3 regions of the Rhodoferax sp. GW822-FHT02A01 genome follow, and region 2 is predicted to be linked to each of the others. Evidence: predicted binding sites of a transcription regulator. Region 2 holds the regulator's gene; each other region holds the start of a gene.
The links. Region 2 encodes HrcA, which represses chaperone genes, less so after heat shock. Its sites were predicted from a motif close to TTAGCACTCNNNNNNNNNGAGTGCTAA; they were not measured.
Positions count from the first base shown of each region.

Region 1: the regulator HrcA is predicted to act here: its motif matches at 1,292-1,318, upstream of groES (co-chaperone GroES).
Region 3: the regulator HrcA is predicted to act here: its motif matches at 1,132-1,158, upstream of rpoH (RNA polymerase sigma factor RpoH).

Region 1 is NZ_CP152376.1:2,989,947-2,993,222, forward strand. It holds gene groL (chaperonin GroEL) at 1-785, opposite strand, end outside; gene groES (co-chaperone GroES) at 914-1,204, opposite strand; gene AAGF34_RS14055 (MFS transporter) at 1,342-2,610, opposite strand; gene AAGF34_RS14060 (LysR family transcriptional regulator) at 2,769-3,276, shown strand, end outside.
Region 2 is NZ_CP152376.1:3,137,167-3,140,442, forward strand. It holds gene recN (DNA repair protein RecN) at 1-750, opposite strand, end outside; gene AAGF34_RS14665 (NAD kinase) at 754-1,656, opposite strand; gene hrcA (heat-inducible transcriptional repressor HrcA) at 1,685-2,692, shown strand; gene AAGF34_RS14675 (hypothetical protein) at 2,717-2,989, opposite strand; tRNA gene AAGF34_RS14680 (tRNA-Ile) at 3,138-3,214, shown strand.
Region 3 is NZ_CP152376.1:2,596,585-2,599,860, reverse strand. It holds gene AAGF34_RS12260 (LacI family DNA-binding transcriptional regulator) at 35-1,051, shown strand; gene rpoH (RNA polymerase sigma factor RpoH) at 1,189-2,130, shown strand; gene AAGF34_RS12250 (SCO family protein) at 2,204-2,812, opposite strand; gene cyoE (heme o synthase) at 2,824-3,276, opposite strand, start outside.

The DNA.
Region 1 (3,276 bases), 150 kb from region 2:
AGAGTTGCCAGGGCTTCGCCTTCGACATCTTCAGCAATGATCAGCAGGGGGCGGCCAGCCTTTGCAACTTGCTCCAGCGTGGGCAGCAGGTCACGGATGTTGCTGATCTTCTTGTCAAACAGCAGCACAAAGGGGTTGTCCAGAATCGCAGATTGCTTTTCGGGGTTGTTGATGAAGTAGGGAGACAGGTAGCCGCGGTCGAATTGCATGCCTTCAACGACGTCGAGTTCGTTTTGCAGGCTCTTGCCGTCTTCCACGGTGATCACGCCTTCCTTGCCGACCTTGTCCATTGCGCTGGCAATGATGTCACCAATGGAAACATCGCTGTTGGCGGAGATGGAGCCAACCTGGGCGATTTCCTTGGAAGTGGTGGTGGGCTTGGAAGCCTTCTTCAGCTCGGCGATCAGGGCTTCCACAGCCTTGTCGATACCGCGCTTCAGGTCCATGGGGTTCATGCCGGCTGCCACGTACTTCATGCCTTCGCGCACGATGGCTTGCGCCAGAACGGTAGCGGTAGTGGTGCCGTCACCAGCGTTGTCAGAAGTCTTGGAAGCAACTTCCTTGACCATCTGTGCGCCCATGTTCTGCAGCTTGTCTTTGAGTTCGATTTCCTTGGCCACGGACACACCGTCCTTGGTCACGGTGGGGGCGCCGAAAGAGCGCTCCAGAACTACGTTACGGCCTTTGGGGCCCAGTGTCACCTTGACTGCGTTAGCCAGGATGTTCACGCCTTCAACCATGCGTGCGCGGGCTTCGCCGCCGAAAATTACGTCTTTTGCTGCCATGTGATTTCTCCGAATTCAGTAAATTAAAAAAGTAAGTAACGAGGGTACTTTTGGCTGCGGCCCGGGGCTACGCCCCTTAACTTTGCTGCGCAAAGTTAGCCTGCGCCGAAAGTAAATTGCTGCGCAATTTACTTTTCAACCACAGCGAAGAGGTCGTCTTCTTTCATCACCAGCAGTTCGTCGCCGTCCACCTTGACGGTCTGGCCGCTGTACTTGCCGAACAGAACGCGGTCACCAATCTTGACAGTCAGGGCAGCGAGTTCGCCCTTGTCATTGCGCTTGCCGGGACCAACAGCCAGCACTTCGCCTTGATCAGGCTTTTCAGCAGCGTTGTCGGGGATGACGATGCCGGAGGCAGTTTTGGTTTCGCTTTCAACGCGTTTGACAATCACGCGGTCGGCCAATGGGCGCAGTTTCATGAGGAATCTCCTTGGTTTTGAAACAGAGGTAAAAGCAAAGTGCCGACGCCAAAGCGTCAGCACCCAGGTTGTTTTCAGTCGGCAATGTTAGCACTCGCCAGACTTGAGTGCTAATCATACGGGTTTTTTGGTCGTTTTCAAGGGTTGGTCAGCCCGACCGTGGTCGAAATACCGGACTGCGAAAGGCGCACCAGCAGCGCAGCAAATGAGGCACCTGCGGCCAAAAAGGTCACCGCCACCCATCCCCACTGAGCCAGCAACGTGCTGCCCAGGGCGGCACCAGTGGCCATTCCAACGAACATACCAACCATCAGCACGGCGTTCAGTCGGCTACGGGCGGCGGGTTCAATGCCGTACACAATGGTCTGGTGTGCGATCAGCGCTGCCTGTACGCCCAGATCGAATGTGACCGCACAAACCACCAACAGCACCAACTGCGCATGGCTTGATAGCCAAGGCGCCATGGCCATGGCCACAAAGGACAACATCACCAAGCCTGCACCCAAACGGGTCACCAACTCCGGTCCACGCTTGTCAGCCAGTCGTCCGGCCAGCGGGGCGGCCAGTGCACCTGAAGCGCCAGCCAAACCGAAAGCTCCTGCGACCGAACTGCCCAGATGGAAAGGCTCCGAGTGCAACATGACCGCCAGCGTGGACCAGAATGCGCTAAAGGCTACCGACAGCAAACCCTGGGCCAATGCAGCCCGGCGCAGGGCGGGGTAGCGGCGCCATAGATTGCCCAATGAACCCAACAAGGCAGCGTAGGGTAGGGATGTCGTTGGTTTGAAATGGGGCAGTCCCCGCATGGCCGCCACGCCAATGGCGGCAACGCTGGCCGCCGCCGCAAAGAACATGGTGCGCCAGCTGAAGTGCTCCGCCACAAAGCCGCTCACTACCCGGGATAGCAAGATGCCCAGGAGCAACCCGGTCATGACGGTGCCCACCACCCGTCCCCGATACGCCACGGGCGCCAGCGTGGCAGCGGCAGGAACGATGTCCTGTGCCATGGTTGCAGTGATTCCAATTGCCAGGCTGGCAACGAGCAATACTTGTATGGACGGTGCCAGGGCAGCCAGCAAAAGGGCCAGCACCAAAAGCGCAGCCTTGCCCAGAATGATGCTGCGGCGGTCAAACCGGTCGCCCAGCGGCGCCAGAAGAAAAAGTCCCAGGGCGTAACCCAGTTGGGTCAGCGTGGGTACCCAGCCGATGGCGCGGGTTGATGCGCTGAGTTCATCGCCGAGTACGCCCAGCATGGGCTGGCTGTAATACAGAGAGGCCACACTGAGCCCCGCCCCGGTGGCCAGTAGCAGTACCAGCGTTGCAGGAAGCTCGGCTTCAGCCGCTGGTTGTGTACCGTTGCCAGGCGCTGGGCCTTTATTGAAATTCGATGGTTGCATAACCGACATGTGTCTTTTCCTTCAGGATATTTGGAGCATGGCTGCATTGTGAAAGCCAAGAAGGAAAGGTGGTAGTAGGTTGCCAAGCATATTTGTTATACATTGAACGTATGAAAACGAGTGGCAAATTTCCTACTGACCGTATAGGTACCAAGACATCGGGTCTCATGGCCGCAGGCGCTGCAGACGCAGACATGAGCATGCTGCTCATGGGTACTTTTGTGCGCATTGTGGAGTCCGGCAGCCTGTCGGCAGCTGCTGCGCAGATGAACGCCACGCAGCCTACGGTCAGTCGCCGCTTGCAGGCGCTGGAGCGGCATCTGGGCGTGCGTCTGCTGCAGCGCTCCACACACGGCATGCGGCTGACGGTTGACGGCGAGCGCTGTTTCGAGCGAGCCAAGGAGCTGCTGGCAAGCTGGGCTGCTTTTGAGGCCGACCTGCGCGGAACGCAAAAGGAACCCCAGGGCAAATTGCGCGTGGCAGTCCCCCACGCCTTCGGACAGGAGAAATTTGTGCTGCCCCTGGCCCGCTTCTTGAAGGAGTGCCCGCAAGTCACCGTGGAATGGCTGTTGCGGGACGACGTGCAGGACTACATCGGCTCAGGTATTGATTGCGCGGTCCAGGTGGGAGAGCCCAAGGATCCGGCGGTGGTGGCTATCAAGATGTCCGAGGTGC
Region 2 (3,276 bases):
CTGCAAGGCCTGCAAGGCTGCATTCATTGCGTGCAATGCGTTGGTGTCCGCATCTTCCAGCAGTTCCACCACACCTTGGGCGGCGTCCAGCAGGGCTTGCCCATGGGCCAGACGGCTGTGGCTGGTGTTGAGTTCGGGCCACTCGTCGGGCAGCGGGTTGAGCTTTTCCAGCTCGCCGATCTGCCAGGCCAGGCGCTCGCGCTCACGTTGCAGCGAGTCCTGTGCTTGCGTGGCTTTTTCCAATGCGGCTTGGGCGCTGCGCCACGCGGTCCAGAGCTGGCTGAGCGTGGCGGTGGAAATCTTGGCATAGGCGTCCAGCAGGCCGCGTACCGCATCGGGTCGGGTCAGGCTTTGCCAGGCGTGCTGTCCGTGGATGTCCAGCAATTGCTCGCCGATGCTGCGCAGCTGCTGCGCGGTGGCCGGGCTGCCATTGACCCAGGCGCGGCTCTTGCCCTGGGTGTCCACCGTGCGGCGCAGCAGCAGCGAGTCGCCCGCTTCAAAGCCAGCTTCATCCAGCAGGGCCTGCAAGGCTGGCGCATGGTCAAACTCTGCGCTCACGTCCGTGCGCGAGGCGCCTTCGCGGATCACTCCCATATCGGCACGCGCGCCTGTGACCAGCTGCAGCGCGTCCACCAAAATGGATTTGCCCGCTCCTGTTTCGCCGGTCAGCACGGTGAAACCGCGCTCCAGCTCCAGCTCCAGTTCGCTGACGATGACAAAGTCCCGCAGAACAATGCGCTTCAAGGCCATGGCTCAGACTACCCCTTCATTCCAATGCATTTTCTGACGCAGCGTATCAAAGTACGACCAACCTTTGGGATGTAAGAACTTCACCCGGTGCTCGGAGCGCGTGACCACAATGCGGTCGCCGTGCATCAGGGATGCCAGACTTTGCGTATCAAAGCTGGCGCTGGCATCGCGCCCGGCAACGATCTCCACCGCGATTTCGCCCGCGCTGGTCAGCACAATGGGCCGGTTGGACAGGGTGTGCGGCGCGATCGGCACGATCACCCAGCCGTCAATGGCTGGATGCATCAGTGGCCCGCCAGCGGACAACGAATAGGCGGTAGAGCCGGTGGGGGAGGCGATGATCAGGCCGTCGGCGCGCTGGTTCGCCACAAAGTGCCCATCCACCTCCATGCGCAGCTCCACCATGCCGGAGCTGGCGCCCCGGTTGACCACCACGTCGTTCATGGCCAGCGCGCTGAATACGCAAGTGCCGTCGCGAATGACCCTGCCCTGGATCAGGCTGCGCTGGTCTTCCATGTAGTCGCCCGCCAGCATGGGTGCCAGCACGGCCTTGTACTGACCAAAGGGGATGTCGGTGATGAAGCCCAGCCGACCCTGGTTGATACCGATCAGCGGCACCTTGTAGGGCGCCAACTGGCGGCCCACACCCAGCATGGTGCCGTCACCACCCACCACCAGGCACAGGTCGCATTGCTGGCCAATCGCGTCCACATTCAGTGTGGCATAGCGTGTCATGCCCATGTTGGAAGCGGTTTCGGCCTCCAGATACAGGTCGCAGCCCAGGTCCAGAACGTAGTTGGCGATTTCCTCCAGCGCCTGGCGAGAATGCGCGCCAGCCGGCCCGGAAATGGTGCTTTGGTACTTGCCGACCAAAGCGACTTGGCGAAATTGAGACAGCGACTTCATTCGCAAATTAGAGCACTAAAATGTTTACATGCTCGATGAACGTTCCAAGTTGTTGCTGAAAGCTCTGGTAGAGCGCTACATAGCCGACGGACAACCTGTTGGCAGCCGCACACTGTCAAAAGCATCGGGCCTGGAACTGTCGCCTGCCACCATCCGCAATGTGATGTCGGATCTGGAGGAACTGGGGCTCATCGTCAGCCCCCACACTTCGGCCGGGCGCATACCCACGGCGCGCGGCTATCGCCTGTTTGTGGACACCATGCTCACGGTGCAGCCTTCGCAATATGCATCGCACAGCCTGGCTCCGGATCAGCCGCAAAAGGTCATCTCCAATGCGGCCAACCTGCTGTCCAACCTGTCGCAGTTTGTGGGTGTGGTGATCGCGCCACGCCGCACATCGACCTTCCGCCACATGGAGTTTTTGCGCCTGTCGGAGAAACGCCTGCTGGTCATCATTGTCTCGCCCGACGGCGATGTGCAAAACCGCGTGATCTTCACCGAGGTGGACTACTCACAGTCCCAATTGGTGGAAGCGGCCAATTTCCTCAACAGCAACTACGTGGGGCTGGACATCGACCAGGTCCGTACGCGCCTTCAGGGGGAGGTGGAAAGCCTGCGCTCCGAGATAGCCAACCTGATGCAGGCGGCGGTGAACGTCAGCTCGGAGGCCATGAGCAATACCGAGGATGAGGTGGTGATCGCTGGTGAGCGCAACCTGCTCTCCGTGTCCGACTTTTCCAGCGATATGAGCCATTTGCGGCGCGCCTTTGACCTGTTCGAGCAAAAGGCCCAGCTCATGCGTCTGCTGGACATCGCCGGTCAGGCTGAAGGAGTGCGCATCTACATTGGCGGCGAGAGCCAGGTGGTGCCGTTTGAGGAGCTATCCATCGTCAGCAGCCCCTACGAAGTGGATGGCAAGGTGGTGGGTACGTTGGGCGTTATCGGCCCAACACGCATGCCCTATGACCGCATGATCCAGATTGTGGACATTACGTCCAAATTGGTCAGCAACGCGCTAAGCCACCACAGCAAATAGGGCTGCGGGGCGCTGGCGGGGCCGTCAGGCCAGTGAAATGGCGTTCAGGCCGAATTCGTGCATGCCCTCGCGCAGCTCTTCGATGGAGACGATGAAGTGCTTGGAAACAATGGTGACGGCATCATTGTTGGCCGCCTGCTCCAGTGGAATGAAGGAGCGGGCGTCATTGAGCAGATCCTGCAGCCGGTGTTCCTTGGGCAGGTGAATGTAGCCGCGGTAGCGTGAACCATCGTGCATCAGCACGGAAACCAGGATGGCGTTCGTTTCTTTACGCGGATCGCTTGATGATTGAGTCATGGAATTCCCCCTTGCCGTTGCCGACAATGCGCACTTGTTTGCCAGAGATTCTATCCAGCCTGGGTCCTTTTGAGAGGGTTTTCACGGATGGTGATGTTGCGCCCAGGTTTGGTGTGGCGTCAACCCCATTACAATCTCGCCTTCGGTTGGGCCGTTAGCTCAGTTGGTTAGAGCAGAGGACTCATAATCCTTTGGTCGAGTGTTCAAGTCACTCACGGCCTACCATTCCCTACAAGGCTTTGGCGCTATTGAAAATATAGCATTATTGCCCCTAATGTCAACGAAGT
Region 3 (3,276 bases), 540 kb from region 2:
TAATTCAAGAACCTAGGGAAAACACCAATCCGCCATGGCTACCAGACCACCGAGCACGCGCACCATCACCATCGTCGATGTGGCTGCCGAAGCCAATGTTTCCAAGTCCACCGTCTCCCTGGTGCTCAAGGGCAGCCCTCTGATCAAGGGTGAGACGGCAGACCGTGTCAAGGAGGCGGCACAGAGGCTGGGCTACGTTTACAACCGGCGCGCCGGGGAACTGCGCGGCAACGCGTCCAACGCCATTGGCGTGGTCATCAATGATCTGATGAACCCCTTCTTTGCCGAGATCCTGGTGGGCATAGAACGCAAGCTGGTGGAAGCCGGTTATGTGGTTCTCATGGCGCATACGCGGGAAGACGTTGTGCTGCAGGACAAAGTGCTGCAATCCATGCGTGAGCAGCATGCCGCCGGGATCATGCTGTGTCCGGCACTCAACACGCCGCGCTCCATTCTGAAAACCGTCCAGAGCTGGGGCATCCCGCTGACCGTGTTTGTGCGCAATCTGGGGCCTGGAAGCTACGACTTTGCCGGCGGGGACAGCGAGCGCGGCGTCTACCTGGCCACCACCCACCTGATCGAGGCCGGGCACAAACGCATCGGCTTTCTGGGTGGCCAGAACGGCGTGGTGTTTACGCAGCGACTGTCCGGCTACAAGCAGGCGCTACAGGCCCATGGCATGGAATTCAAAGAGGAGTTGGTCATCCATGCCAACCCCAACCGGGAGGGCGGCCACCAGGCCATGAACGCCTTGCTGGCCGTCACCCCACCCGTTACCGCAGCGGTGGGCTACAACGACATCGTGGCCTTTGGCGCTTTGTCGGCACTAGGCGAAAAAGGACTGCGGGCCGGCTCCGATATCGCCCTGTTCGGCTTCGACAACGTGCTCGACTCCGCCCACTCCAATCCCCCCTTGAGCACGGTGGACATACGTCCCAGCGAGCTGGGCGAACAGGCCGCCGCCATCCTGCTGCAGCGTATTCAGAATCCGAATGCCAAGCGCATGATCTACACCTCGGCTCCGGAGCTGGTGATTCGCCAGACCGGCTGAACAAAGGGGTGTGGTCCAGCGGCCCAAAGCGGACCATTTGGGCGATAGCCCCAGTCGCTTTACACCATTGACACGAACAATTAGCACTCTCTATACAGGAGTGCTAATATCATGCCGTGAACACAAGGAGTTCTGCCATGACTGCTTCCCTGACCGTCCCAACCAACGCACTTTCGGTGGCCAATCCCTGGTCGCTGGTGCCGCCGTTGGGCAATCTGGATGCCTATATCTCTGCGGCCAACCGCCTGCCTATGCTCACTCTGGAAGAAGAGCAGGAATACGCACGCAAGTTCAAGCAGGACAACGATCTCGAAGCCGCCGGAAAACTGGTGCTCTCGCACCTGCGTCTGGTGGTTTCCGTATCCCGTCAGTACCTGGGCTACGGACTGCCCCACGGCGACCTGATCCAGGAAGGCAATGTGGGCCTGATGAAGGCGGTCAAGCGTTTTGACCCCGATCAAGGCGTGCGCTTGGTGAGCTATGCCATGCACTGGATCAAGGCCGAAATTCACGAATACATCCTGAAAAACTGGCGCATGGTCAAGGTAGCCACCACCAAGGCCCAGCGTAAGCTGTTTTTCAATCTGCGCTCCATGAAGCAACGTTTCAAGAGCGACGACGCTGCGGCCGACCTGGGCACCCATCGCGACACACTGAACCCCGAGCAGATCGACGCGATGGCGCGCGAGCTCAACGTCAAGCCGGAAGAAGTGATCGAGATGGAAACGCGGCTTTCCGGCGGTGACGTGTTGCTGGACCCCAGCCCGTCTGACGACGGTGAAGACGCCTTTGGCCCGATCGCTTACCTGACCGACACCAACCACGAGCCGGTGGCCATGATCGAAGCGCGTCAGCGCGACATTCTGGCAACCGACGGCATTGCCACGGCACTCAGCAGCCTGGATGCACGCAGCCGCCGCATCGTGGAAGAGCGCTGGCTCAAGGTCAATGACGACAACTCCGGCGGTATGACACTGCACGACCTGGCCGCCGAATACGGTGTCAGTGCCGAGCGCATTCGCCAGATCGAGGTTGCGGCCATGAAGAAGATGAAGACGGCGCTGGCCGCCTACGCCTGATCACCTAGCAACATAAAACAAAGCCCCCGCAGCCCTGAACTGCGGGGGCTTTTTTTGTTCATGCCCTGCGCGTTTACGCGCCTTTGAGCAGGGTCTGGATGTCCTTGATCACCGCATCCTTGGGGCTGCCGTAGCGAGAGAATAAACGCAGTTGCCCTTTGGGGTCGTAAATGTAGCTGCCAGCCGAGTGGTCCATGCTGTAGCTGGTGGGCGTCTTGCCTTCCACCTTCTTGTAGTACACCTTGAAGTCCTTGGCTACTTGCTCCAGCTTCTGGGGCGGCGCGTAGAGAGCCAGGAAGGTCGGATCAAAGTTTTCCATGTAGGCTTTGAGCAGTTCCGGGGTATCGCGTTCGGGATCAACCGACACAAACAGCACCTGCAGCTTGTCGCCATCGGCGCCCAGCGCCTTTTTGACCTCGGCCATGTCGGCCATGGTGGTGGGGCACACGTCGGGACATTGGGTATAGCCAAAGAACATCACCACCACCTTGCCGCTGAAGTCCGTCAGGTGGCGCAACTTGCCGTTGTGGTCGTTCAACTCGAAAGCTTTGGCGTAATCGGCGCCGGTGACATCCACCGCGGAGAAGGAAGGTTTGGACTCGAAGCAGCCCCCCAGCAGCACGCTGGTAGCAAGAAGGGTTGCAGCGGCCAGGCGCTGCAGGGTTTGGCGTATATGGGTCATAGAGCCGTCAATCAAAGCAGATAGTGGTCCAATAGTAGCGCCGCGAACAGGGCGCTCAGGTGGATCAGGGAAAAACGGAAGGTCTTGCGCGCCAGCTCATCCGAATAATTGCGCAGCAACTTCCAGCCATACCAGCAAAAGCCCACGCTCAACGCCACGGCCACGGCCAAGTACAGCCAGGAGCTCATGCCGTAGACAAATGGGAGCAGACAGGCCGCAAACAACACAAAGGTGTAAAGCAGGATGTGCAAGCGGGTGAATTCGCTGCCGTGTGTGACCGGCAGCATGGGCAATCCGGACTTGCGATAGTCTTCCACGCGGTACAGCGCCAGGGCCCAGAAATGCGGTGGCGTCCACAAAAAGATGATGAGAAACAGGATGATGGCTTCGGGCCCTACGTCACCCGTCATGGCAGCCCAACCCAGCACCGGCGGCATGGCACCAGAAGCGCCGCCGATCACGAT